Regions from separate parts of the Halopseudomonas phragmitis genome, predicted to be linked through region 2. Evidence: predicted binding sites of a transcription regulator. Region 2 holds the regulator's gene; each other region holds the start of a gene.

Region 1 (5,633 bases), 1.5 Mb from region 2:
TCAGCGACCGGTGGACAATGAAGCTCTTGTTCAGCCGCATCAGATCACTGACAAAGGGCCGTTGCAGCAAATTGTCGCCAATGGCGATCCGTGGCGTCGGGTGGCCGGCATGGTAAAGCGCGTAATTGACGAACGCCGGATCCATGACGATATCGCGGTGATTGGCCAGAAACAGATACGGTCGATCCTTGGCCAGATGTTCCAGACCGCTGTAGGTCACTTCCAGCGTACTGCTCTCGATCAACCGGTTCAGATAGGGTTCCAGCCGCTGTTGCAGTTCGCTGACTGTATGGATATTGCGCGCCTGGCGGCGCAGACGACCACCAATCAGAGCCACCAGCGGCCCCATCAGCCAACGGGACAGACTGGGAAACCGGTAGCGGGCAAACATCTGCAGCAACTCAGGGTCACGCAACAGACGCTGCATCACCGCCGGGACTTCGTCATCATTGTAGGGTCTTATGGCATCGAACTCGGCCATGGGGCTCCTCGTCACACGTGGGTGTTGGGGATATCCTGACAAACAGCAGCGCCGGCCCAACCCGTACTCACTGCCTGTCTTCAGGATTTCCCTGGGCCGCGCATTATGCGCGGCCCGTTCCAGAGTCTCAATTGCTCTGGTCGGTTTCGCCCGGTTGACGATCGGACTACACTGAATGTCACAGCCTAGGATAGGTCAATCACTGCCGGAGGTCATGCCCATGCAAGCGCTCGAAGAAGCCATGCTGCAATGCCCCCACTGCGGCGAGGCGATTACCTTGTTGCTGGATCTCACCGGCGGCAGCCAGTCTTACATTGAGGACTGTCAGGTCTGCTGCCAGGCGATCCATGTCAACCTGTGGATCGATCCCGACCAGGACGGTTATCATATCGACCTGCGCCGCGAGCAGGACTGACCACTACGCCATGCTGTGTGCCTATAACCCCCGTGATCTGATCGAAGCCGAGCTGCTAAAACAGTTGCTGAGCAGCCACCATATCCGTTGCCATCTTACCGGCCAGTACCTGCAAGGTGCGGTAGGAGAATTGCCAGCTCATGACTTGCTGGGACTCTGGGTCGAGCCTGCGGACCTGGGACTGGCCCGCGAGTTGATCAACGACTGGCAACACGCCACCCCACTGGATGATGAGTTTGATGACCCCGAAAGTGAGCCAGCCCTGACATGAGCGGACGCCTGGCCCAGTTCAATGCCCCACACCGCGACACCCCTGCCGGCTGGCAGCCCAGCTGGAATCTGGCGCCAGGCCAGCGGCTGCTGATCCTGCGCAAGGCTGACAATCGCCTGGAGTGTGTCCAGACTCTGTGGAATTTGACGCCCGGCTGGCTGCGCGACCTGAGTCGGGCGCCATTCAGCGCCCAGGCCGAATACCTGCACGACAAACCGATGTTCCGCCAGGCCCTTGCCCAGCGTCGCTGTCTTATTCCGGTGGATGGCTACTTTCTCTGGCACAGCCAGGGCGGACGCAAGCAGCCCTGGTATCTGCGCCGTCGGGAAGGTGGCCTGGCCCTGGCCGGGTTATGGGAGCGCTACAGTCTGGATGACGGCAGCTATTGGGACAGTTGTGCGCTGATCACAGTGCCCGCCAAGGGCCTGAGCAGTCGCCTGGCCGAGCGTATGCCGGTCAGCCTCAATCAGGCCGAGCAAAGCCTGTGGCTGGCCAACGCCACCGCGACGCAGGCCCTGCAACCACTACTGCTCAATGCCGACTCACGGGTAGACCTGATGCACCCGGTAACCCCGGCAATGAGCAGTCCACAAACCCAGGGGCCGATCTGCTGCACGCCCACCGGGCCCCTGATCCAGCCCTGATCAACCCCTGATCAAACCCGGAACTGGTTGATCAGGCGGCGCTGGTGCTCGGCCAGCTTGGTCAACCCGGCGCTGGCCTCAGAAGCCTCCTGAGCCCCCTCGGCTACCGACTTGGCGACCTGGTCAATGGTCGCCACATTGCGATTGATATCCTCGGCTACCGCACTCTGCTCCTCGGCGGCACTGGCGATCTGGGTGTTCATCTCATTGATGACCGACACCGCCTGAGTGATCGAGGTCAGGGCGGCATCGGCCTCCTCAGCCTGCAGCACACTTTGCTCGGTCTGAGCCCGACTCTGCTCCATGACCTTGACGGTTTCCCGGGTGCCTTGCTGGAGCTGCTCGATCATTTGCTGAATTTCTTCGGTCGAGGCCTGAGTCTTCTGCGCCAGATTGCGCACCTCGTCAGCCACTACCGCAAAGCCGCGTCCTTGCTCACCTGCCCGGGCCGCCTCAATCGCAGCATTGAGCGCCAGCAGATTGGTCTGCTCGGCGATACCGCGAATGGTGTGCAAAATACCAGTGATATTCTCACTGTCGCGGGCCAGATCCTGCACGCTGAGCACCGCGCGCTGGATATCCTCAGCCAGATGCTGAATGGTCTGCGAGGTCGCCCGCACCACTTCCCGACCATGGTTGGCCGAGCCATCGGCATTGCTGGCTGCCTCGGCCGCCTGGGTCGCATTGCGCGCCACATCCTGGGCAGTAGCAGTCATTTCCGTTACCGCCGTAGCGACCAGATCGATCTCGCTGAGCTGCCGCTGCACCCCGTCGTTGGTGCGCATGGCGATATCGGCGGTAGTTTCCGAGGCATCGGTCACCTGCTGCACCGAGCCAACCACCTCACGCATCATGGCCTGCAACTTGTCGAGGAAAGCATTGAAGCCACGGGCAATAGCGCCAAGTTCATCAGCACGGTCGATCTCCAGACGCCGGGTCAAATCCCCTTCACCCTGGGCGATACCTTCCAGCATGCTCGACAACTGCCGGGCCGGGCGTGCCAGGCTGTAGCCCACCAGCGCCATCACTCCGACCCCGGCCAGCGACACCAAAAGACCGATGATCACCATGGTCATGGAGTCACTGGCCTGCTGGCGTTCCAGCTCACCCTGCAGACTCAGCAAATCACTCATCACCGCATCCAGCGGCAGGGTAATCAGATAGACCCAACGCGCATCCGTACCAGCAAAACGGATCGGCATGATCAGCTCGATATGCCCTCCCGCTTCATCAACCTCATAAATCAGGCTGTCGCCGAGACGAGCCAGGTTGGCAAGCTCATTGGCATCGAGAATGCGTTCGGCCGGGTCACCCGGCTGTGCATCATTGCCGGTATAGGCTACAAGGCGCTGATTAGTGCTGATCAATGCCTGTTTACCGCTACCGTTGTAGAGGCTGGCATTGCTTTGCTCGAGCATCCTCTGAATAAAGTTCAGCGACAAGTCAGCACCAACAATTCCCATGAACTCGCCATCGACCATGATCGGCACATTGAACGATGACAACAGCTGCATCTGCCCAGACATTTCATAAGCGGCCGGATCAATCACGCAGGGACGCAAGGTTTCCTTCGGGCACAGGTAATATTCACCTTCCCTGACCCCGGTTGGCAGCAGGTTAGTGCTTTCCAGTTCGGTCAATGCTTCCAGCACCAGGTTGCCGCTGTCATCACGGTACCACCAGGGCATGAATCGCCCTGAACCCTCATACCCACCCGTCGTGACCCCTTCATAGTATTCGTCCAGGTCATCCAGCGAGTTCGGTTCCCAGGCTACATACAGACTCAGCAGGTCAGAGTTGACTTCGAGCAGCTTACGCGTGACCCGATTCATTTCCTCGCGACTCATCATCAGACTGGGCAGGGCGTCATCCTGAACTTCACCCAGCATCTGGTTGAGCGTCGCCAACTGCCCGGTAACCACCAGCGGATACTCCAGACGCCGGCGAATGCGCTCACTCTCCCCTTCGGCTATCCCTGCCAAACGCTCTTCGACCAATCCTTCCAGCAACTGCTGGCTACGCGCCTGGACAAATTCCTGGCTGCGGTCGGAGGCATACAATGTGTACAGCGTCATGGCACCCACGGCGACAAACAGACTGGCACCGGCCAGCACCGCAATGGACAGCTGAATGGACTTGAACTTCATCGTCGACCCTCAATATTTCACCCCATACAGGGCTTATCGGCGGGGCGCAAAAAATCTTCAGGATTTTCCCCACCGTCAGGAATACTTTGGCCAGGCGACATGTCAAAGGATAAAATTCAGTTAAGGAATCTTTGAAAAACGTAGCCGAGGCAGGCAAGACAAGGCAAAAATAGCCGAAAGAGCGCAGTTTACGTGCTGTAAATGAGCATCTTGAGGCCATTTTTAACGCAGTATGGCCAACGCAGGTAGTTTTTCAGATGTTCCGAAATTCATGAAAGGAATCCACCCATGAGTATCCGTGCACTAATTCTGGGCCTGCCGCTGATCTGGCTGGCCGGCTGTGAAACCGTACAAACCACCGATGGCGGTGCCGTTGGCGTACAGCGCCAGCAGTATATGTTCAGCGCCTTGTCGAGCGCTCAGGTCGACCAGATGGCGGCCGAGTCCTATGCCAAGATGCTCGAAGAGGCCAGGGAAAAGAAAGTCCTCAATACCGACACCGCCATGCTCAACCGGCTACGCCGCATTTCCAACGACCTGATTCCGCAAACCCGGCATTTCCGCGCCGATGCGCCGAGCTGGAACTGGGAGGTCAACCTGATCAAGAACGACCAGCTCAACGCCAGCTGCATGCCCGGCGGCAAGATCATCTTCTATACCGGTATCGTTGAGAAGCTGAACCTGACCGACGATGAAATTGCCCAGATCATGGGCCACGAAATTGCCCACGCCCTGCGTGAACATGGCCGCGAAGCCATCTCCCGCGCCTACGTAACTCAGACTGGCACCCAGGTCGCTACTGCCCTGCTGGGGCTGGGCGAAGTCAGCCGCCAGGCCGCCGACGCCGCCGTACAATATGGCCTGACCCTGCCCAACAGCCGCGGCAACGAAACCGAAGCCGACCTGATCGGCCTGGAACTGGCCGCCCGGGCTGGCTACAACCCGCAAGCCGCAGTCACTCTGTGGCAGAAGATGGCCAGCGCCTCACAAGGCCAGCCACCGGCCTTCCTCAGCACTCACCCGTCACACTCGGGGCGGATTCAGAACCTGCAGAACGCGATTCCACGAGTGCAGCCGTTGTACGAAGCCGCCAAGCGCTAAGGCACCCTCCTTGGTTGCCACAACACTTTCTCGCGGTGTCGTGGCAACCAAGCAAACCTCCTGCCTTACCAACCGCCCCAACGCCTGAGCTGCAACCCCAGCCATACTCCCAGCACGCAGAACAACGCAAACACCCAACCGGACACGGCGCCAGCCATGATGCCGGACAGCAGCGTGCCGACCGTACAGCCCAACGCCAGCATTGCCCCATACCCCAGCATGACCCCACCCAAGAGCCCGCGTAGCGCTTCTCCCAATCGTGGCCAGCGGGGCTGCCAATCGCCACTGAGCAGTGCCACGACCCAGGCACCCAACACCAGCCCAGCCACAAACACCCCGTTATTGGACAGCAGCGCCTGCTTGACCACTGTCGCGCATCCGGCAAACCCGTCCAATCCCAATAGCCGCTCCGGCAGCAGGCCCAGCCCGCTGGCCGCCGTGCGCGACAAACTGCCCAACTCGGCCGTCACCCCCAACGGCGCCACCCGCAGGTAACTGACCACCGCCAGCATGCCAATCAGAATGCCGCCGATATGCACAGGCCAACGCCGACGCCATAGCGCCTGCCCCAGAC
Region 2 (5,633 bases):
GCCTGGCCAGCAACGAAGCACCCGCAGATCAGGCTATGGCTGACGTTTTTGCCGGTATACTGCATAAACAACGCGCAAGTTGAGATTTTACTAAGGCAAGGTATACAACGAGATGGGAAGCAAACATCCGGTTCAAGTGATCGCAGTCACCGGCGGCAAGGGCGGGATCGGCAAGACCAATGTGTCGGTCAACCTCAGCCTGGCCCTGGCCGAGCTCGGGCGACGTGTGGTCCTGCTGGATGCCGACCTTGGCCTGGCCAATGTCGATGTGCTGTTGGGGCTCAAGCCGCGAGCTACCCTGGCTGACGTGCTGGAAGGTAGTTGTGATCTCAGGGATGTCATGATCTCCGGTCCTGGTGGAATACGGGTGGTACCGGCCGCTTCCGGCGTGTCGCACATGGTCCATCTCAATGCCCAGGAGCATGCTGGCTTGATCCAGGCCTTCAGCGAAATTGGCGATGACCTGGATGTGCTGATCGTCGATACCGCCGCCGGTATCAGCGATTCGGTACTGAGTTTCGTGCGCGCCGCCCAGGAAGTGCTGGTGGTGGTCTGTGACGAGCCTACCTCTATTACCGACGCCTATGCGCTGATCAAGCTGCTCAACCGCGATTTTGGCATGACCCGTTTCCGGGTTCTGGCCAATATGGTCAATACCCCACAGGAAGGTCGCACGGTGTTTGCTAAACTCACCAAGGTGACTGACCGCTTCCTGGATGTAGCCCTGCAGTATGTGGGAGCGGTGCCATTTGACGAGATGGTGCGCAAGGCGGTGCAGAAGCAGCGCGCAGTATATGACCTGTATCCCCGCAGCAAGGCCTCCATGGCGATTCGGGCGATTGCCCAGAAAGTCGATGGCTGGCCTTTGCCCGCCAATCCGCGCGGCCATCTGGAATTTTTCGTGGAGCGTCTGGTTCAGCAAGTCGGATCCGACGCATGACGGCACTGGCTGGTGGAGTGAGCATGTATACCCGCGCGCAGAGCACAGCCGAATATCAGGATCGACTGGTCGAGCAATTTGCTCCTCTGGTCAAACGTATTGCCTATCACCTGCTCGGTCGGTTGCCGGCCAGCGTGCAGGTTGAAGACTTGATGCAGGCCGGTATGATCGGCTTGCTCGAAGCATCCCGCAAGTTCGATAACAGCAAGGGCGCCAGCTTTGAAACCTACGCCGGCATCCGCATTCGCGGGGCCATGCTGGATGAAGTGCGCAAGGGTGACTGGGCTCCGCGTTCAGTACACCGCAACACACGCCTGGTCAGCGATGCGATCCGCTCGGTTGAGGCTCGTTTGGGGCGTGACGCTAAAGATAATGAAGTTGCTGCCGAACTTGAGATGAGTCTTGAGGAATATTACGCGATCCTCAACGATACCGCCGGCAGCAAGCTATTCAGTTTTGATGATTTGCTTGAGTCCGGAGCACCGACCGATGTTCAGGCCGAGGCTGAGCCTCTGGGCGGGCTTCAGGATGAGCGCTTTCGGGTCGCCTTGAGTAATGCGATCGAGGGGTTGCCCGAGCGTGAGCGCCTATTGCTGTCGCTGTATTACGACGAGGAATTGAACCTCAAGGAAATCGGCGCCGTACTGGGGGTCAGTGAATCACGGGTCAGTCAGTTGCACAGCCAGTGCGCCGCTCGTCTGCGGGCCCGCCTGGCCGATTGGCGCGACGATTGATTTTATCGCCAGCATCCGGACAATGCGCCTGGGCCTGACGCAAGGCGGATGATAGCTGGCAATATGGGTTTTCAGTGTTTCCTTAGGTGGTTCGACAGGCTTGAACATGGCAACGGGTGAGCAGCGAGCGAGCCTGCATTTCCCCTGGTTTGTACGGAGGTCTACTTGGACAAGAACATGAAAATTCTCATCGTTGACGATTTTTCGACGATGAGGCGCATCATCAAGAATTTGTTGCGTGACCTGGGGTTTACCAACACGGCTGAAGCCGATGATGGCACCACGGCGTTGCCCATGCTGCAAAGTGGCAACTTCGACTTTCTGGTGACCGACTGGAATATGCCGGGCATGAGCGGCATTGACCTGCTGCGCGCAGTGCGGGCCGACGAGCGCCTCAAGCACCTGCCGGTGCTGATGGTTACCGCTGAAGCCAAACGCGACCAGATCATTGAAGCGGCTCAGGCCGGGGTCAACGGTTACGTGGTCAAGCCTTTTACCGCGCAAGCCTTGAAAGAGAAGATCGAGAAGATTTTCGAGCGCGTTCAGGCCAAATAACACAACCCGGGGTAAAGGTTATGGCGTTAAGTAAGGATCCCGGTCAGGAAACCGCCCAGGAATTCGAACATTCCCTCAAGGAAAATGCGCGGCAGCTGGTCAGCTACCTGGAGAATGGCGAGTTTGCCGAAGCCGTACTGGTCATCCATGCCATCAATCAGGCCCGTGACCGCGGTCTGTACCATGAGGTCGGCAAGCTCACCCGGGCGCTGCACAGTGCGATCGTCAATTTTCAGATCGACACCACCCATGCGCTCGAAGAAGGCAACGACAGCTCCAAGATCACCGATGCTTCCGACCATCTCGACTATGTGGTCAAGCTGACCGACAAGGCCGCCAACCGGACCATGGATCTGGTTGAGAGCAGCGCGCCGATTGTTTCTGAGCTTGGCCAGGAAGCGGCAACCCTGCGCGCCGACTGGGAGCGCCTGCAGCGCCGCGAGATCGCCGCCACCGAGTTCCGTGACCTGTACCGACGCATTGGCGATTTTCTGGCCAAGACCGAGCAATCCAGCAGTGCTGTTAGCTCGCAGCTCAACGAAATTCTGCTGGCCCAGGATTATCAGGACCTGACCGGTCAGGTGATCAAGCGGGTCATTACCCTGGTTCATGATGTCGAGGAAAGTCTGGTCAGCCTGGTGCGCATGGCTGGTCAGGTTGATCGAATTGCCGGTATTGAACACGGCGAAACGCGGGCAACACCGAAAAAAACATCCTCCAAGGGTGAAGGTCCGCAGATTCATGCCGATAAAAGGGAGGACGTGGTGTCTGGACAGGATGAGGTCGACGACCTTCTGTCCAGTCTTGGCTTCTAGGGGAGAGTAGGTGCATGAGTTTCGATGCGGATGAAGAGATTCTCCAGGATTTTCTGGTTGAGGCCGGCGAGATCCTCGAACAGTTGTCCGAACAGTTGGTCGAGCTGGAAAACCGCCCAGACGACATGGACCTGCTCAATGCCATTTTCCGTGGCTTTCATACCGTCAAGGGTGGTGCCGGATTTCTCCAGCTCGACCCCTTGGTAGCCTGTTGTCATATCGCCGAAAATGTTTTCGACATCCTGCGCAAGGGTGAGCGCCAGGTCGACGCTGAGTTGATGGATGTCGTGTTGCAGGCGCTGGATGCCGTCAATGCGATGTTTGCCCAGGTGCGCGAGCGTGATGAGCCAAGCCCTGCCGACCCCGGGTTGCTTGAAGCCCTCTCGCTGCTGGCGCAGCCGGCCAGCGCGGCGCCAGTCGCTGCCCCCGCGAGTGTTGAGTACTCCATTACTGAAACCGTGAGCGCCGGAGCCGACAGCGATGGCGATATCACCGATGACGAGTTCGAGCAGTTGCTCGACGCCTTGCAGTCGCCTGAAGAGTCGGAGACCGAATCGTCGGTTTCAGGTCAGGGTGACAATATTTCCGATGATGAATTCGAAGCCCTGCTGGATGAACTTCATGGTCCCGGCAAGGGGCCGGGTATTGATCAGGCCGCCGCGCAGAGCGCCCAGGCTGAAGTAGCAAATGACGAGATCAGTGATGACGAGTTCGAGGCGCTGCTGGATCAATTGCATGGCAAAGGTGCGGCTCCGGGCCTGAGTTCCGAGCCGGCTGCAGCGCCGGACGTGGTGGCGGCTGCTACAGCGGCGGTGAGCGCCGAGAGTGATGAAATCAGCGACGACGAATTCGAAGCACTGCTCGACCAGTTACACGGCAAGGGTGCAGCCCCCGGCAAGTCGGAGGCCGCCAACGGTGTTGCTGCAGCGCCGGCCAAGGCTGAAAGTTCGACTGACAAGCCGATTGAGCACAAGGCGCCGAAGGCGTCCGAGCCAGCTGCGGCCAAGGCTCAGCCTGCACCCAAAGCTGTCGCCAAAGCGCCTGCTGCCAAAGCCGAAAAGCCGCCAGCAGCTGCCGCCAAGGCCAGCGCACCGGCGCCTGCTGATGCTGCTGTGGATACCACTGTGCGGGTCGATACCGCCCGGCTTGATGACATCATGAACATGGTCGGCGAGCTGGTGCTGGTGCGGAACCGCCTGGTACGCCTGGGTTTGAGCAGTGGTGATGAAGAGCTGAGCAAGGCTGTCGGCAACCTCGACGTAGTCACTGCCGATCTGCAGATGTCGGTGATGAAGACTCGCATGCAGCCGATCAAGAAGGTATTTGGTCGCTTCCCTCGCGTGGTGCGTGATCTGGCGCGTAACCTGAAGAAGGAGATCAACCTTGAACTGATCGGCGAAGAAACCGATCTGGACAAGAACCTGGTTGAAGCACTGGCCGACCCGCTGGTGCACCTGGTGCGCAACTCGGTCGATCATGGGATCGAATCGCCCGATGAGCGTGAACAGGCCGGCAAGCCGCGCACTGGTAAGGTAGTGCTGGCGGCCGAACAGGAAGGCGACCACATCCTGTTGACCATCACCGATGATGGCAAGGGCATGGACCCGGAAGTGCTGCGGGCCAAGGCGGTAGAGAAGGGCATGATGGACAAGGATGCCGCCGACCGTCTAAGCGATACCGAGTGCTTCAACCTGATCCTGGCGCCGGGCTTTTCGACCAAAACCGAAATTTCTGACGTTTCCGGCCGTGGGGTCGGCATGGATGTGGTCAAGACCAAGATTTCCCAGCTCAACGGCACCATCAATATCGAGTCGACCAAGGGCCAGGGCTCGCGGATCGCGATCAAGGTGCCGCTGACACTGGCGATCATGCCGACCCTGATGGTGATGCTGGGCAATCAGGCGTTTGCCCTGCCGCTGGTCAGTGTCAACGAAATCTATAGTCTGGATCTGTCACGCACCAACATCGTTGACGGTCAGGAAGTGATCATCGTCCGCGACAAGGCGTTGCCGTTGTTTTATCTCAAGCGCTGGTTGATGCCCGGTGTCGAGGACAGCAGTGATCACACTGCCGCCAGCGTAGTGATAGTGTCGGTCGGTACTCAGCGGGTCGGCTTCGTGGTCGATCAACTGGTCGGGCAGGAAGAGGTGGTGATCAAGCCGCTCGGACGGATGCTCCAGGGCACAGCCGGCATGGCCGGGGCAACCATCACCGGTGACGGACGCATTGCCCTGATCCTCGATGTTCCCAGTTTACTCAAGCGTTACGCGCGGCGGATCTAATAGCGCCCGGGTGGCCCTTTCAGCCGCCTGCGGGTGTGTAAAGGTTTTCAGGAGAGTGTATGGCGGTCAAGGTTCTGGTGGTGGACGATTCAGGCTTCTTTCGCCGCCGGGTGACGGAGATCCTTGCGGGTGACCCGCAGATCCAGGTGGTCGGCACGGCCACCAATGGCAAGGAGGCTATCGAGCAGACCCAGGCGCTGCGCCCCGATGTAATCACTATGGATTATGAAATGCCGGTCATGGATGGCATTTCCGCAGTCAAGCAGATCATGCAGCGCTGCCCAACGCCGGTACTGATGTTTTCTTC
Region 3 (5,633 bases), 1.4 Mb from region 2:
TTCCAGACTCTGGCGATCAGCCGGTTGGACATCAACTACTGCGGGAAGTGCAGTCTTGTTCTGATTATCTGGAGCCTCTGGCGCCTTGCCCGCTACCAGACTAATGACCTTACCGGCAGCCGCGCTGACAGCAGCACCTGCAGGCCGCTCAGCCCCCGGTGTTCCAAGCATTCCCATGTCCATGGCGGTATCCTCATTAAGGACAATGCGGGAGAAAGGCTAACACCTTTCCCCCGTCATTTCACATCCCGTCAATCTTACTGCAACAGGCTCAGTACCGCCTGCGGCAACTGATTGGCCTGAGCCAGAATAGAAGTGCCGGCCTGTTGCAGAATCTGATTCTTGGTCAGATTCGCAGTCTCAGCGGCAAAGTCGGTATCCTGAATCCGCCCGCGCGCTGCCGAGACGTTCTCAGCAATATTCTGCAGGTTGGCAATGGTATTCTCGAAGCGGTTCTGCACCGCACCGAGGTCGGCACGCTGGGAATCGATCTGCTTGATCGCTTCGTCGATGACCAGAATGGCCGACTGAGCACCTGCGGCGCTGGTGATGTCGATGTCCTTGACACTGTTAGCAGCCACTGCGGTAGTCGAAGCGGTCACAGCAGTGAAGGTCACGCCAGAACCATCAGCATCGTCCATGGTAATGCTTGTCAGTGCGTTGCTGGTGCCATCTTCAGCCACACCCGAGATGATCTGGTAAGCTCCGTTTTCATCCTTGAGCACACCCACCCCGAGATTCAGATCGTTGATTGCGGCAGCGATCTTGTCAGCGACTACAGCTCCGGTATCACCGTCCTTGACATCGACAGTGATTTCCACATCATCGATATCCTCAAATACCAGCGTAAACTCCAGGGTTCCGTCAGCAGTTGCCGGACCAGCGGCTCCCAGTGCAGTTCTGAAGAAGTCACCTTCGAGCGAGCTGGAACTCATCTCGCCAATACCGACACTGATAATTTCGTTGGCCGCCGAGCCAACCTGGAAGCTGGAGATGCCAAAATTACCGTCCAGCAGCTTGCGGCCACCGAAAGTGGTAGTGTTGCTGATCCGGTCGATTTCTTTCTTCAGCTGAGTGACTTCGGCATTCAGCGCCTCACGCTCTGAGTCGCTGTTGGAACCGTTGGCCGATTGCAGCGACAGGTCACGCATGCGCTGCAGAATATTGGTGGTTTGCTGCAGAGCGCCTTCGGCGGTTTGCGCCAGCGAGATGCCGTCGTTGGCATTACGTACCGCCACGTTCAGGCCGTTAACCTGACTGGTCAGACGGTTGGCAATCTGCAGGCCGGCAGCATCATCCTTGGCGGAGTTGATGCGCGAGCCAGTGGACAGACGTTGCAAGGAAGTCTGCAGTGAACTGGCCGAGCTGTTGAGGTTACGCTGGGTATTGAGCGATGCTACGTTAGTATTTACTGTCAAGGACATGGGTCGCCTCCACTGAAGCTATTTAAGGCTACTGCCTGGGTTGCGTCTCAGGCACCCACCACTTCCCAGGCACCGATAGAATCCGCATTCAGACAGGTTATCGACCAGGCTGGCTTAAGCTTTAGCCCGATAACGACTTTTTACTCACCGATACGCAAGAAGCCGGGCATACGCCCGGCTTCTCAACATCAAAATGCTTAACCAAGCTACTCAGCCAAGTAAGCTCAACACAGCCTGCGGCAACTGATTGGCCTGAGCCAGGATCGAAGTACCGGCCTGCTGCAGAATCTGGTTCTTGGTCAGATTCGCAGTCTCGGCGGCAAAGTCGGTATCCTGGATACGACCACGGGCTGCCGACACGTTCTCGGCAATATTCTGCAGGTTGGCAATGGTGTTCTCGAAGCGGTTCTGCACCGCACCGAGGTCGGCACGCTGAGAGTCGATCATACGAATCGCCTCATCAATCACCAACACGGCAGCCTGGGCTCCATAGGCAGAAGTGATGTCGATGGCACTGACAGTGCTGTCGGCAGCCGCTGCCGCATTCGTGGCATCAAGCGTAATATCGGCCAGAGTGACTTCAGCTGGCAGCGAGGTAAACTCGATACCCGTAACGGCCGGGCCGTCACCATCTGCATTCGAGTTGGTAATTACTTGCCAGGCATCATTTTCGTCCTTCTGTACACTCACTCCCAGATTGGCGTCGTTAACAGCAGCTGCCAATTTGGCCGTGATAGTCTCAGCATCATCGGAAGCACTCAACTCAACACTCAACTCCACCGGATCAGCGACCCCATCCAGCGTCACCTCAATGGTAGCCGTCCCCCCAACATAATCTGCTGGCGTACCGATTGCCGCAGTCCCAAAAGCCTCGGTATAGAAAGTACCATTCAACGAAGTCGAACTCATTTCGCCAATACCGACACTGATGATTTCGTTGGCCGCCGAGCCGACCTGGAAGCTGGTCACGCCAAAGTTGCCATCCAGCAGCTTGCGACCACCAAAAGTGGTGGTGTTGCTGATCCGGTCGATTTCCTTCTTCAGCTGAGTCACTTCAGCATTCAGCGCTTCGCGCTCGGAAGTGCTATTGGAGCCGTTGGCCGACTGCAGGGCCAGATCACGCATACGCTGCAAAATATTGGTCGACTGTTGCAATGCACCTTCGGCGGTCTGGGCCAGCGAGATACCATCATTGGCGTTACGCACTGCCACATTCAGACCATTGACCTGGCTGGTCAGACGGTTGGCGATCTGCAGGCCGGCAGCATCATCTTTGGCACTATTGATGCGCGAACCGGTGGACAGACGCTGCAAGGAAGTCTGCAGCGAGCTGGCGGAGCTGTTGAGGTTACGCTGGGTATTCAGCGATGCTACGTTGGTATTGACGGTCAGGGACATATAGTGCCTCCGATAGTGGCGATTGCCCAGTATCCACTCCATGGTTCGACCGAGGTCGGGCAACCATGAAATCTGCGTTCAATCCCTGTATCGGCAGCCACTGACAAAGCTTTAGGCCAGCACCGGCAATTCTTCGGGCAGCAAAAAGCCGGGCGCAGGCCCGGCTTTGCCCCACCACAAATACAACTTACTGCAACAGACTGAGTACGGCCTGGGGTAACTGATTGGCCTGAGCCAGGATCGAGGTTCCGGCCTGCTGCAGAATCTGGTTCTTGGTCAGCGTCGCTGTCTCCGCAGCAAAGTCGGTATCCTGAATCCGCCCGCGCGCTGCCGAGACGTTCTCAGCAATATTCTGCAGGTTGGCAATGGTGTTTTCGAAACGGTTCTGCACCGCACCCAGTTCGGCGCGCTGGGCATCGATCAGGCGGATGGATTCATCAATCACCAGAATTGCCGCCTGAGCTCCCGCCACATCGCGAATATCCAGATCAGCAATAGTGTTGTCTGCCACCGGTGTAGCAGCCGACAGGTCAACAGTAGTGAATGTCGCACCTGAAGCTGGAGTGGAGTCACCAAAAGTGATGGTCTGCAAATCGCTGACCGTTGGATCATTGGCATCAGTGCGCGAAATCACCTGATAGTCACCATCAGCATCAAGGTGCACACCCACACCGATATTGGCGTCATTGATTGCCGCTGCCAGTTTGGCGGTAAGAAGATCACCAGTATCGCCAGCTTTCAGTTCAACCGTGATGGTTGTGTTCTTGCTGGTGTCAGTAAACACCAGATCAAGAGTAACCTGGGTATCGACAGTTACCGTACCAGCCGCATCACCAAAAGCTTCCGAGTAGAAGTTGGTTTGCAACGACTGAGCACTCATTTCGCCAATGCCAACACTAATGATCTCATTGGCCGCCGAGCCAACCTGGAAGCTGGAAATACCAAAATTGCCATCCAGCAATTTGCGTCCACCAAAGGTAGTGGTGTTACTGATCCGGTCAATTTCCTTTTTCAGCTGACTGACTTCGGCGTTCAGCGCCTCACGCTCAGAGACGCTGTTGGAGCCGTTGGCCGCCTGCAAGGCCAGATCGCGCATACGCTGCAGGATATTGGTCGACTGCTGCAGAGCACCTTCGGCGGTCTGTGCCAGCGAGATACCGTCATTGGCGTTGCGTACCGCCACGTTCAGGCCATTGACCTGACTGGTCAGGCGGTTGGCAATCTGCAGGCCAGCAGCATCATCCTTGGCGGAGTTGATGCGCGAGCCGGTGGACAGACGCTGCAAAGAAGTCTGCAGCGCATTGGATGAAGTATTGAGGTTACGCTGGGTATTCAGCGACGCCACATTGGTGTTCACCGTCAGGGACATGTCTTGCCTCCATTGTTGCCTGTTGCCCGTACCGCGATCACCAGGCAGCCATGCAATCTGCATTCAACGAATATTCGGCATCGATGCAGACGAACGACTGCATTGCCGCTTTTTAATGTCACAAGGTTGAATGAGCAGGAAGTGTGCCAACAACAATAAAGCGCCCAACCACGGCCACTTACAGCCAGCCAGACCGACTGACTGCCGAGATATTCCGGCAAACTTTTGCCGCGCAGGCAAGCGCCTGCCGCAAATACACACAAGCCGGGCATAAGCCCGGCTTGTGTTGAAAACCAACCCTACTGCCAGATCAGCCCAGCAGACTGAGTACCGCCTGCGGCAACTGGTTGGCCTGGGCCAGGATAGAGGTACCGGCCTGCTGCAGAATCTGATTCTTGGTCAGGTTCGCAGTTTCCGCGGCAAAATCGGTGTCCTGAATCCGTCCACGGGCGGCCGACACGTTCTCGGCAATGTTTTGCAGGTTGGCAATGGTGTTCTCGAAGCGGTTCTGTACCGCACCGAGGTCAGCGCGCTGGGAGTCGATCATCTTGATCGCATCATCGATAACCAGCACTGCTGCCTGCGCACCTGAGGCTGTAGTAATGTCGATATCCTTGACAGTATTGTCAGTCGAAGCTGTCATAGCTGCCGCAGAACCGAGCGTACCCACACCTGTAGTATCAGTGTCGGTTACTGCTACGCTGGTCAACAGAGAGGCGCCATCATCATCCGCCTTGGAAACGTATTTGATCAGGAAGTCGCCAGCATTGTCAGGGTCCTCCTCAACGAAGGCACCCACGCCAACATTGGCATCATTCACCGCTGCCGCAATTTTTTCTGCCGCCTGCTTATTGGTTTCGCCGCCACTCATGGTAGCTGTCACGTTTACAGTACCCGTTGTCAGCGTCAGGGCAACGGTCACATCACCTGCTACGATGGTACCTGCCGCCGGATCAAACTCCGCACTGTTACCAGAGAAGTAAGTACCCTCCAAAGAGCTGGAACTCATCTCCCCAATCCCGACACTGATGATTTCATTAGCCGCAGAGCCAACCTGAAAGCTGGAAATGCCGAAATTGCCATCCAGCAGCTTGCGACCACCGAAGGTGGTGGTATTGCTGATTCGGTCGATTTCTTTCTTCAACTGGGTTACTTCGGCGTTCAATGCCTCACGCTCGGAAGTGCTGTTGGAACCGTTGGCCGACTGCAGGGCCAGATCACGCATGCGTTGCAGGATATTGGTCGACTGCTGCAGAGCACCTTCAGCTGTCTGCGCCAGCGAGATACCGTCATTGGCGTTGCGCACCGCCACATTCAGACCATTGACCTGACTGGTCAAACGGTTGGCAATCTGCAGACCTGCGGCATCATCCTTGGCGGAGTTGATACGCGAACCGGTGGACAGGCGCTGCAAGGATGTCTGCAGAGAACTGGCCGAACTG
Region 4 (5,633 bases), 1.8 Mb from region 2:
CGTCTCCGCTCACCGGCCGCAGGCGCGCCGATGGCTTTCTGGGTTTCGGTCAGGATACCGCGCAGGATGTTCATTTCCATCCGGTTGAGTTGCACCCGTCCATACAAGCGACGCAAACGCGGCATCAACTGCCTGGGTTTCTGAGGGTCGAGGAAGCCAATTTCAACCAGCACTTGCTCCAGATGAGCATAGAATTTTTCCAACTCTTCTGCGGTGGCCGGAATTTCGTTATGGATCGCCGTGGTCTCGATCTTGTGCATCTTGGTCGGCTGCCCCTGCTCACTCAGCCACAGCATACGCAGCTCATAGCTGAGCACCTGAACTGCGGCAGCCAGATTCAGCGAACTGAAAGCCGGGTCCGAAGGGATATGGACATGATACTGACAGCGCTGCAACTCTTCACTGGTCAGGCCCGAGTCCTCGCGCCCGAACACCAGAGCCACCGGTGCCTCCGGCGTCTCGCCCAACTGCTCAAGCACTCTGCCCGCTGACTCGCGCGGATCCAGCACCGGCCACGGAATCCGCCTGTCCCTGGCACTGGTGCCAAGCACCAAAACGCAATCGGCAATGGCCTCCTCCAGCGTCGCCACCACGCGCGCCTGCTCAAGCACGTCATCGGCGCCCGAGGCCCTGGCCCGTGCCTCCGGATCGGGAAAACGCACCGGATCAACCAACACCAGTTGACTCAAGCCCATGTTTTTCATGGCCCGGGCGGCGCCGCCAATGTTGCCGGGGTGACTAGTATTGACCAGCACAATGCGGACGTTGTCGAGCACGATGATCTCCAGGCAGGGAAGGAACTCTGCATCTTACAAAAGCACGCGGCAGATGACCATTCATGTACGCAGAGCTTTCTGCTACACTTACCGGCTTTCCCCGTTCCTTTACATTTCGAGATAGCCCTATGCAGCCGATGCTGAATATCGCTCTGCGCGCCGCGCGCAGCGCGGGAGAACTGATTTACCGCTCCATGGATCGCCTGGACGTTCTCACCGTTAGCGAAAAGGATGCTCGCGACTACGTGTCGGAAGTCGACCGTTCCGCCGAACAAACCATCATTCAACATCTGCGCAAGGCCTATCCCGATCACGGCATCCACGCCGAAGAGTCCGGCTTTCAGCCGGGCCGCGGCGACGGTGCCGACATTGTCTGGATCATCGATCCGCTCGACGGCACCACCAACTTCCTGCGCGGCGTACCGCATTTCGCCGTCAGCATTGCCTGTCGCATCAAGGGCCGTATCGAACATGCAGTGGTTCTCGACCCGGTTCGCCAGGAAGAGTTTACTGCCAGCCGCGGCCGTGGCGCAGCACTCAACGGCAAGCGTCTGCGCGTGAGCAGCCGCAAGACTCTGGACGGCGCCCTGCTCGGCACAGGCTTCCCATTCCGCGACAACCAAATTGATGCACTGGACAACTACCTGGGCATGTTCCGCAGCCTGGTTGGCCAGACCGCCGGCCTGCGCCGCTGTGGCGCCGCCAGCCTGGATCTGGCCTACGTCGCCGCCGGTCGCTATGACGCATTCTGGGAATTCGGCCTGGCCGAATGGGACATGGCCGCCGGCAGCCTGCTGATCCAGGAAGCTGGCGGACTGGTCAGCGACTTCACCGGCGGTCATCATTACCTGGACAAGGGCAATGTCGTCGCCGGCAACCCCAAGTGCTTCAAGGCCGTCCTGACAGCCATCCAGCCGCACCTGACCCCGGCGATGAAGCGCTGAACCCTCCTCCCCCCACAACCAATCAGTTGCGGGGGGATTTTTACACTTCAGAGCCGGAAACGGCCAATCAGATCATTCAGTTCCACAGCTAGCCGGGAAAGCTCACGGCTCGAACTGCTGGTCTGCTCAGCACCGGCAGCAGATTGCGTTGAAAGATCACGAATATTAACCAGGTTCCGGTCAACCTCTCGAGCTACCTGCGCCTGCTCTTCCGCCGCACTGGCAATCACCAGATTACGCTCATTGATTTGCACAATCGCTTCGCTAATGTGCTGCAGAGCCTCACCGGCAGCACCTGCCATTTCTTGGGTCTTGCCCGACATGGTCCGACTGATCCGCATCGCTTCTACCGCTCGCTCAGTAACCTGCTGGATTTGACTAATCATGTTTTCGATTTCGCTGGTTGATGCCTGAGTGCGGTGCGCCAAGGCACGCACCTCATCGGCCACCACAGCAAAACCGCGGCCAGCCTCGCCAGCCCTCGCAGCTTCGATAGCCGCATTCAGCGCTAGCAGATTGGTCTGTTCCGCGATGGCGCCAATTACATCCAGCACCTTGATGATGTCCTGTACCCGGTCGGCCAGGACCTGAACTTCTTCTGCCGAGCTATTGATATTACTGCTCAACTGATCAATGCCTTGCAGCGTTTGGCTGACTTGCTGGCGCCCTTGCTCTGTGATTTGGGTGGCTTTTTTCGACTCATCCGAAGTCGAGTTCGCATTGCTAGCCACCTCTTCCACTGCAACGGTCATTTCATTTACGGCCGTCGCCGCCTGCTGCACCTCGTCATTCTGTCGCTGCAAGCCACGGGTTGCATCCTCGGTAACCGCATTCAATTCCTCTGCTGCCGAAGCCAGTTGAGTGGAAGAGTTAGCGATGCCCGCAATGGTCTCGCGCAACTGGTGCTGCATGGACGCAATTGAACGCAGCAACTGAGCAGCCTCATCCTTCCCAATGAACTCAATGCGCCGGGTAAGATCACCTTGCGCAATTACCTCACTGGCAGACACCGCGTAGCGTATTGGCCTCAGAATTCCCTGTGATAGCACCCATGCCAGGAAAGCCGTGAAAAACGCTGCCAATAACACCGCAGCAATGATCACATTCCGAGCGCGACTGTAAACCTGATCCGCATGAACTGCCGCCTCATCGGCCACTTGAGAATTCAACACAACAATGTCCAGTAATATTTGTGACACCCTGTGTGCAAGCGGATCAAGAACATTATCCAGCTCGACCAACGCAGCAGGACGACGATCAGCCAGAAGCATATCGATCAAACCTTGCTGCGCCTGCATGTAACGATTGAGTTCAGCCTGAAAGCTTTCAAACAACTGACGCTCCTCAGCACCTGCCGGCAAGGCAGCAAAATTTCGCCCGGCATGCTGCACGTCATCTCGTGCCTGCTGGATCCGGCGCGCATAATCTCTTATTTGTTGATCAGTCTCAGCCAGAATACTGCGCAATGTAAAATACCGTACCTGCATGAAGCTATGATTCATTTGCCCAATCAACTGGGTACCCGGCAAGAGGTCAGCCTCCAGAATCTCTGCATCTCGGCGCAGCTCAGACAAACTTTTAAAGGCCAAAAACCCAAGCCCCAGCACAATAAGCCCCATCAGCACAAAACTGCCTCCCAGTCGCAACGCAATGGAGTAATTTCTGAACATGGCCTACCTCACTTATCAAAGGTGATTCGTACACTATGTTCTAGCCCTATCGGCCAGCACCCTCCCAGCTTGAACCGCTTATCTGAATAACCATCAATTTAGATACTTAGGCGTTCATATCAGACGCCCAAAGCAAAAAAGCAGCCTCTCGGCTGCTTTTTTGCTTTTACCCAAGGCCTGTTCAGGGCCGGTCGTCCACCGCTTCCTCGACCTGTGGAGGAATCAGATCCTCGCGAGTCAGCTTCATCGTTACCAACAGGCCGTTGGCAACGAAGATCGATGAGTAGGTACCGACACACACACCGATCAACAGCGCCGTAGCGAAGCCATGGATGTTCTCGCCACCGAAGAAGAACAGCGCCAGCAGCACCAGAATGGTCGAGAACGAGGTCGCCAGAGTCCGGGCCAGGGTCTGAGTAGTGGAGACGTTGATCACCTCGATCAGATCGGCCTTGCGCATTACCCGCAGGTTTTCCCGTACCCGGTCAAATACCACGATGGTGTCGTTCAGCGAGTAACCAATCACCGCCAGCAATGCCGCCAGCACGGTCAGGTCAAACGACAGGCCGAACAAGGCGAAAAAGCCCAGGGTGAAGATCACATCATGGAACAGCGCGGCAATCGCCCCTACTGCGAACTTCATCTGGAAGCGCAGCGACACGTAGAGCAGAATCCCGCCCATGGCCAACAACATCCCCAGACCACCCTGATCGCGCAGTTCCTCACCCACCTGCGGCCCGATGAACTCGACCCGTTTGACAGTGACCTCGCCAGCGTCTTCGCGCTGGATCATCCGGGCGATCTCACTACCCAGATTCGGATCCTCACTGGCCAGACGTATGATCACATCGGTACTGGCGCCGAAGTTCTGTACTACCGCATCTTCCCAGCCTGCTGCGCGCAGAGTCTGGCGGATAGACTCAAGGTCCGCCGGCTCGTCATAGTTCAGCTCGATCAGCGCACCACCAGTGAAGTCCAACCCCAGATTGAGGTTCTTCACCACCAGGCTGCCGATCGAAACCAGCATGAGTACGGCAGCGACTACGAAGAAGAACTTGCGCAGCGCCATGAAATTGATGGTTTTGATATTCATGATGCGCTCCTCACAGCCACAGCTTCTTCACGTCGCGACCGCCGACGCTGAGATTGACCATGGCCCGGGTAACCAGAATGGCACTGAACATCGAAGTCAGAATGCCCAACGACAGCGTTACGGCAAAACCCTTGACCGGCCCCGAGCCCATGGCGAACAGGATCACCCCCACCAGCAGGGTGGTCAGGTTACCGTCGACGATCGCCGAGAAGGCCTTGTCATAGCCTTCGTGCACAGCCCGCTGAATGCTGTTGCCGGCGCGAATTTCCTCACGGATACGCGAGAAGATCAGCACGTTGGCGTCGACCGCCATCCCCAGGGTCAAGACGATACCGGCGATACCGGGCAGAGTCAGCGTGGCGCCCAGCACCGACATCAGTGCCAGCAGCAGCACCAGGTTGAAACTCAGAGCGATGCTGGCAAAGACGCCAAAGGCACGGTAGACGACGATCATGAAGATCAGCACCAGCGCAAAGCCGACCTGGGTAGCAGTTACCCCCTTGGCAATGTTCTCGGCCCCCAGGCTCGGACCAATGGTCCGCTCTTCGACAAAGTACATCGGTGCCGCCAGGCCACCAGCGCGCAGCAGCAACGCCAGTTCCGAGGCTTCGGCCGGCGAGTTCAAGCCGGTGATCCGGAACTGGTTGCCCAGCGTGCTCTGAATGGTGGCCAGACTGATGATGCTCTTGTCCTCGACGAACGCCGGGACTTCAACGGTCTGCATCACCCCGTCAACTTCCTGCTGTACGGTTCGGGTAATCTGGCGCTGCTCGATGAACAGCACCGCCATGCCACGACCGACATTGGTCCGGGTGGCGCGGGTCATCAGCTCCCCGCCGTGCCCATCAAGACGGATATTGACCTGCGGGCGGCCATTCTCATCGAAATTGGACTGGGCGTCAGTTACCTGATCACCGGTCAGGATAATGCTGCGCTCAACGTCTGCCGGCGGGCGGCTGCCGTCGCGGAATTCGAAGGTTTCGATGGTCGCCCGGGCAGCATCCGGTTCGGCGGCCAGGCGGAACTCGAGGTTGGCGGTCTTGCCGAGAATCCGCTTGGCCTCGGCAGTATCTTGCACCCCAGGCAGCTCAACCACGATGCGGTTGGCACCCTGACGCTGCACCAGCGGCTCGGCCACGCCCAGCTCATT

What was found. Region 2 encodes FliA, which starts transcription of late flagellar genes. Its sites were predicted from a motif close to CTAAAGTTTNNNNNNNNNNNGCCGNTAA; they were not measured.
Region 1: BVH74_RS09425 (methyl-accepting chemotaxis protein) is a predicted target of FliA. The motif match lies at 3,992-4,019, and genes of this name have one in related genera.
Region 3: BVH74_RS09620 (flagellin) is a predicted target of FliA. The motif match lies at 1,522-1,549, and genes of this name have one in related genera.
Region 4: BVH74_RS08030 (methyl-accepting chemotaxis protein) is a predicted target of FliA. The motif match lies at 3,437-3,464, and genes of this name have one in related genera.

The regions. Positions count from the first base shown of each region.
Region 1 covers NZ_CP020100.1:2,054,202-2,059,834, reverse strand. The annotation lists gene BVH74_RS09445 (1-acyl-sn-glycerol-3-phosphate acyltransferase) at 1-481, opposite strand, end outside; gene BVH74_RS09440 (CPXCG motif-containing cysteine-rich protein) at 702-896, shown strand; gene BVH74_RS09435 (putative signal transducing protein) at 907-1,167, shown strand; gene BVH74_RS09430 (SOS response-associated peptidase) at 1,164-1,811, shown strand; gene BVH74_RS09425 (methyl-accepting chemotaxis protein) at 1,823-3,958, opposite strand; gene BVH74_RS09420 (M48 family metallopeptidase) at 4,247-5,059, shown strand; gene BVH74_RS09415 (YeeE/YedE family protein) at 5,125-5,633, opposite strand, start outside.
Region 2 covers NZ_CP020100.1:3,506,500-3,512,132, reverse strand. The annotation lists gene flhF (flagellar biosynthesis GTPase FlhF) at 1-83, shown strand, start outside; gene fleN (flagellar synthesis regulator FleN) at 113-940, shown strand; gene BVH74_RS16245 (RNA polymerase sigma factor FliA) at 937-1,674, shown strand; gene BVH74_RS16240 (chemotaxis response regulator CheY) at 1,852-2,229, shown strand; gene BVH74_RS16235 (protein phosphatase CheZ) at 2,250-3,044, shown strand; gene BVH74_RS16230 (chemotaxis protein CheA) at 3,059-5,326, shown strand; gene BVH74_RS16225 (protein-glutamate methylesterase/protein-glutamine glutaminase) at 5,386-5,633, shown strand, end outside.
Region 3 covers NZ_CP020100.1:2,089,796-2,095,428, reverse strand. The annotation lists gene BVH74_RS09625 (flagellar protein FlaG) at 1-183, opposite strand, end outside; gene BVH74_RS09620 (flagellin) at 258-1,424, opposite strand; gene BVH74_RS09615 (flagellin) at 1,635-2,822, opposite strand; gene BVH74_RS09610 (flagellin) at 3,010-4,191, opposite strand; gene BVH74_RS09605 (flagellin) at 4,502-5,633, opposite strand, start outside.
Region 4 covers NZ_CP020100.1:1,743,603-1,749,235, reverse strand. The annotation lists gene trmJ (tRNA (cytosine(32)/uridine(32)-2'-O)-methyltransferase TrmJ) at 1-779, opposite strand, end outside; gene suhB (inositol-1-monophosphatase) at 905-1,720, shown strand; gene BVH74_RS08030 (methyl-accepting chemotaxis protein) at 1,768-3,390, opposite strand; gene secF (protein translocase subunit SecF) at 3,572-4,483, opposite strand; gene secD (protein translocase subunit SecD) at 4,494-5,633, opposite strand, start outside.